DNA from 2 places in the Bacillus sp. iso_77 genome. Region 1 is predicted to be linked to the other one. Evidence: predicted binding sites of a transcription regulator. Region 1 holds the regulator's gene; the other holds the start of a gene.
What was found. Region 1 encodes CtsR, which represses protease genes until heat stress. Its sites were predicted from a motif close to ATGGTCAATAAAGGTCAAACA; they were not measured.
Positions count from the first base shown of each region.

Region 2: a site for CtsR is predicted at 1,604-1,624, ahead of AC0VYC_RS06550 (ATP-dependent Clp protease ATP-binding subunit). Genes of this name have one in related genera too.

Region 1 is NZ_CM149683.1:103,521-106,630, forward strand. It holds rRNA gene AC0VYC_RS00560 (23S ribosomal RNA) at 1-695, shown strand, start outside; rRNA gene rrf (5S ribosomal RNA) at 757-872, shown strand; gene AC0VYC_RS00570 (CtsR family transcriptional regulator) at 1,050-1,514, shown strand; gene AC0VYC_RS00575 (UvrB/UvrC motif-containing protein) at 1,529-2,086, shown strand; gene AC0VYC_RS00580 (protein arginine kinase) at 2,091-3,110, shown strand, end outside.
Region 2 is NZ_CM149683.1:1,292,905-1,296,014, reverse strand. It holds gene queC (7-cyano-7-deazaguanine synthase QueC) at 1-128, opposite strand, end outside; PreQ1 riboswitch class I at 288-332, opposite strand; gene AC0VYC_RS06555 (YkvI family membrane protein) at 404-1,447, opposite strand; gene AC0VYC_RS06550 (ATP-dependent Clp protease ATP-binding subunit) at 1,693-3,110, shown strand, end outside.

The DNA of each region.
Region 1 (3,110 bases):
TGCCCTTATCGGGCAGGGAGACAGTGTCAGGTGGGCAGTTTGACTGGGGCGGTCGCCTCCTAAAATGTAACGGAGGCGCCCAAAGGTTCCCTCAGAATGGTTGGAAATCATTCGCAGAGTGTAAAGGCACAAGGGAGCTTGACTGCGAGACCTACAAGTCGAGCAGGGACGAAAGTCGGGCTTAGTGATCCGGTGGTTCCGCATGGAAGGGCCATCGCTCAACGGATAAAAGCTACCCCGGGGATAACAGGCTTATCTCCCCCAAGAGTCCACATCGACGGGGAGGTTTGGCACCTCGATGTCGGCTCATCGCATCCTGGGGCTGTAGTCGGTCCCAAGGGTTGGGCTGTTCGCCCATTAAAGCGGTACGCGAGCTGGGTTCAGAACGTCGTGAGACAGTTCGGTCCCTATCCGTCGCGGGCGCAGGAAATTTGAGAGGAGCTGTCCTTAGTACGAGAGGACCGGGATGGACGCACCGCTGGTGTACCAGTTGTTCTGCCAAGGGCATCGCTGGGTAGCTATGTGCGGACGGGATAAGTGCTGAAAGCATCTAAGCATGAAGCCCCCCTCAAGATGAGATTTCCCATTCCGCAAGGAAGTAAGATCCCTGAAAGATGATCAGGTTGATAGGTCTGAGGTGGAAGCGTGGTGACATGTGGAGCTGACAGATACTAATAGATCGAGGACTTAACCTATATTCTAATGTGAAAAATGAACATTGTTATCTAGTTTTGAGAGAACATTCTCTCCATCAGGTTTGGTGGCGATAGCGAAGAGGTCACACCCGTTCCCATACCGAACACGGAAGTTAAGCTCTTCAGCGCCGATGGTAGTTGGGGGTTTCCCCCTGTGAGAGTAGGACGCCGCCAAGCTTGTCAAAGGATCAGTTCCAATCGGAACTGGTCTTTTTTGTGTTTTTGGGACGTTTGGCACCAGATAAATGTGGAAATAATATTGTTAGTTGAGCGATTATCTTGAAAAATCGATCGAAAAAATTTATAGTAAGATTAAAGTCAAATATAGTCAAAGTCAATGGAGGAGGAGGCGGAGTGGCACAAAATATTTCTGATATCATCGAGCAGTATTTGAAGGAAGTCTTGGATCAGAATGGTCGAGAAATATTAGAAATTAAACGCAATGAAATTGCAGATAAGTTTCAATGCGTACCTTCACAAATTAACTATGTTATCAATACACGCTTTACGAGCGAAAGAGGTTATATCGTTGAAAGTAAGCGTGGCGGCGGTGGCTATATCCGTATCATTAAAGTCAAAATGAATGATGAAGTCGATTTATTGAACAACATTATTTCCCAAATATATCATCGTTTATCACAGGCTGCATCTGATCATATCATCATGCGTCTTGTTGAGAACAACATTTTATCCGAAAGAGAAGCAAAGATGATGATTAGTGTCATGGACCGTTCTGTTTTACACATTGATTTACCTGAACGAGATGAACTGAGAGCTCGGATGATGAAAGCGATGTTAAATGCTTTGAAATTAAAGTAAAGCGGGTGAAAAGATTGATTTGTCAAGAATGCAATGAGAGACCAGCCACTTTTCACTTTACGAAAGTAATAAATGGAGAAAAACAAGAAATGCACATATGTGAACAATGTGCAAAAGAAAACAGTGATTCATATGCTATGAGTGGAAACCAAGGTTTCTCGATTCACAACTTATTATCAGGCTTATTGAATATTGATCCTAGCTTTACCACAAGTGCGAATAAAGGATCATCTATTTTTCAAGAGGCAAGAGAAGTGGATCAATGTCCTAAGTGTGGCTTAACTTTTCAGCAATTCAGGAAAACAGGCCGTTTTGGCTGTGCAGAATGTTATCGAACCTTTGATCAGTATTTAAATCCTGTTTTAAGGAAAGTCCATAGTGGAAATACAGTCCATAATGGAAAAGTCCCTAAACGGATTGCCGGCAGTCTGCATGTTCGCCGGAAACTTGAGTTAATGCAGCAAGAACTGAAGCAGCTGATTGAACAGGAAGAGTTTGAAAAAGCAGCGGAAGTTCGAGATCAAATTCGTGCATTAGAGCATGAGCAATCTCAGCAGAGGGAGGGAGATTAACGACATGTCGCTCCAGCATTTTATTCAAGACGCATTAAGTCAATGGATGAAACAGAAAGGACCAGAAAGTGACATTGTTCTAAGCAGTCGTATTCGACTGGCACGCAATCTAGAGCATGTTCGTTTCCCAACTCAGTTTTCTCAAGAGGAGGCTGAAGCTGTTCTTCAGCAATTCGAGCAAAAGTTTGCGAGCCAGGAAGTGAAGGACATTGGAAACTTTGTTCTGATTCGAATGAATGAAACGCAGCCTTTGGCTAAAAGGGTACTTGTTGAAAAGCATTTGATTAGCCCCAATTTAGCAGAATCAAGATTTGGCGGCTGTTTGCTTTCAGAAAATGAAGAAATCAGTGTCATGCTGAATGAGGAAGACCATATTCGTATTCAATGCTTGTTCCCAGGATTTCAGCTGGCTAATGCACTAAAAGCAGCTAACCAAATAGATGACTGGATTGAAGAGCAAGTGGATTATGCGTTTTCAGAAAAGCGAGGATACTTAACGAGCTGTCCGACCAATGTAGGTACAGGTATTAGGGCTTCAGTCATGATGCACTTACCAGCATTAGCCCTGACAAGACAAATGAATCGCATTATTCCTGCAATTAATCAATTAGGTCTTGTGGTCAGAGGAATTTATGGTGAGGGTAGCGAAGCAATAGGGAACATCTTTCAAATTTCAAATCAAATGACACTGGGTCAATCAGAAGAAGATATTGTAGATGACTTGAATAGTGTGACGGCGCAGCTCATTGAACAAGAGCGATCTGCACGTAAGGCATTATATCAGACGTCTAAAATTGAACTTGAAGACAGAGTGTACCGTTCCTTGGGGATTTTGGCTAATTGTCGCATGATTGAATCTAAGGAAACGGCTAAGTGTTTGTCAGATGTGCGACTTGGAATTGATTTAGGTATCATTAAGGGGCTTTCAAGTAATATACTGAATGAACTCATGATTTTGACACAGCCTGGCTTCCTTCAGCAATATTCAGGAGGAGCCTTGGAACCAAATGAAAGAGATATAAAA
Region 2 (3,110 bases), 1.2 Mb from region 1:
TCTTGATGACGCTGATTATAATGAAAGGTTACCGTTTCAACCTCTTTAAATTGTTGAAGTGCCCATAGTAAACATGTCGTACTGTCCTGTCCCCCGCTAAAGACAACGACCGCTTTTTCATTTTTCATTTTTCCTTTTCCTCCTTTTGCAGACCCGTACCACCGCACAAAGCTGCATCTGAAAGGTTCATGAAAACCCCTATTTTTCTCAAAAGAAAAGACACCTTTACATGTGTATGAGGTGTCCCAGCCATAAAAAATAAAAAATGCCACATCCAAGGATACGGCAAGTCCTTAGTTTTTTATAGAGGGTTTTGCTAGAACCTCTCCCGTTTTCACGGATTTTTGTTCAATTTTCACAGAGGATAGTGTACCACATAATTGGTGTACAAGCTATCCCTTCTTTACTTATCACCTGATGCAGGCACTTTTTTCAGACAAAGAAAGAGGATAAAAAAGATACTGACATAGCCAAAAACAGGGTAAACCGTTGAAATGAGTGTGCCGTATCCAATTTTACTGATGACATAACAGCAAAGCAGAATAAAGGATATCGTATACATACTGTTCAATCGGATATACGCCCTCACCTGTCTTTCGAGACCGTATAAATTCCCTATAACGGATGTAAAGACTTCACCAAAGATCACGAATAAATAGATGAGATGAATAGAGTTTGCGACTTGATACACCACTTGGGCCATCGGAATATCATACGCCTCCAGCATATCTAATGAAGAAAGGGATAAAAAGCAGGCGAGCAGAATGAGTGTCAGCATCAGACCTCCAAGCACCGCTCCCCTTTTTATGACGGCTTCGGATGTCATTTCGTTTGCAACCGGCACTAATACGGCTTGAGACAGCGCTAAATTAAATGCACCATACGAAATCGCAGACAACATCCATTCGCCCTCTCCCATTTGCAGCCCCAGAACGTGGCTTTCACCGCTACTAAACACAAATGAGTCTAGAAACACAATCAGCGAAAAGAAAATCAGCATTGGAACGACAAGTACATTGACACCAAATAACCCTTTTGAACCTTTAAAAAGGACAATGACACTTAAAATAATCGTTAAAAAAATACCATATTCTTTTGAGATGCCAAGTTGTTCTTCAAAAATAGCGCCTGCGCCAGAAATCATCACTGACGTCACACCTAGTAATATAAAAAACATGACGATGTTAATATATCGACTCGCAGCAGCTCCAAATAAAAACCGATTCATATCTTGATAAGACTCCGCTTCAATTCGTTTGGAAATAAGCATCATTTTTGCGCCAAGGCCGGTAAAAATAACACCGCTAATCAAAATCCCGATCAATCCAATCCAGCCAAAACGAACAAAAAATTCTACGATTTCTTTTCCTGTCGCAAACCCAGCTCCAACCACTGTTCCTACATATACAAAGGCAAGCTGAAAAGCGGATTCATTTGAACGTTTCATATGACCCCTCCGCACCCATCACTTTCGATTGTCTCTTTTTTATCCTATGAGACAAGTTCCTTGAAAAGAAGGACAAACCATGATTAAATGCAAAAAAGGATTTTTCATTCAGCTATGAGCAAAACAGTTGAAAGTCAAAATAGGTCAGAGTATACTATAGTCAAAGATGGTCAAACAACAGACCATTTTATTTAACATTCATTGGTCAAATAAAGTCAAACTTTATTTTAAGGAGGTCATGGCTCATGCGTTGTCAACATTGTCAAGTAAATGAAGCAACTATTCGCCTGAATATGCAAGTAAATTCGTCCCGTAGCCAAATGGTTTTATGTGAAGACTGCTATACCTCTTTGATGGAACAGTCAAAAATGAAAATGGGTCCTAACCTTTTCGGAGGCAGCTCATTCTTCTCTGAGCAAGCAGGACATGCGACGAGCCAAGAGCTGCCTAAACAAAAAGGCTTACTCGATGAGCTTGGCCGGAACTTAACGGATGGCGCACATGCTGGTTTAATCGATCCTGTCATTGGCCGTGATGAAGAAGTCACAAGAGTCATTGAAATTTTAAATAGAAGAAATAAAAACAATCCTGTCCTCATTGGTGAACCTGGTGTTGGTAAAACGGCCATAGCCGAAGGACTAGCACTAAAAATTGCAAATGGAGATGTACCAAATAAATTAAAGAACAAACAAGTTTATTTATTAGATGTCTCTTCACTTGTGGCAAACACAGGTGTACGTGGTCAATTTGAGGAACGGATGAAGCAATTAATCAAAGAATTGCAAAGCCGTAAAAATATCATCTTATTCGTTGATGAAATTCATCTTCTTGTAGGCGCAGGCTCTGCCGAAGGGTCAATGGATGCCGGAAACATTTTGAAACCAGCTCTAGCTCGAGGGGAACTGCAGCTAGTAGGTGCGACAACATTAAAAGAGTATCGTCAGATTGAAAAAGATGCTGCCCTTGAACGCAGGTTCCAGCCTGTCATCGTTGATGAGCCAACACAGGATGAAGCATTCGAGATCTTAAAAGGCATTCAGGATAAGTATGAAGCCTATCATGGCGTCACCTATTCTGACGAAGCCATTAAAGCGTGTGTTCAATTATCTTCGCGGTATATTCAAGACCGCCACTTGCCGGATAAGGCCATTGATTTAATGGATGAAGCAGGTTCAAAAGCGAATCTCTCCATTGATGCAGCAAGTGAAGATGAATTAACAAACCGTCTTGCGCAAATTGCCGCTGAAAAACAAGCTGCTTTAAATGAAGAACGATATGAAAAAGCAGCGAAGCTTCGAGACGAAGAAGAAGCGATTGAAGCGAGATTGCAAAACAAAACAAATGACAAAGAACATGTCGTCACAGCTGAGGACATTCAGTCGATTGTAGAACAAAAAACAGGTATCCCTGTCGGCAAACTACAAGCAGACGAACAAACAAAAATGAAAGAAATTGATGTCCGCTTAAAAGCCCGCGTCATTGGTCAGGAACATGCGGTTGAAAAAGTGGCGAAAGCCGTAAAAAGAAGCAGAGCCGGCTTAAAATCAAAACACAGACCAACTGGCTCCTTCCTATTCGTTGGGCCAACAGGCGTCGGGAAAACCGAATTGTCTAAAACATTAGCGGAAGAATTATTTGGCTCAAAAGAAGCGATCATTCGTTT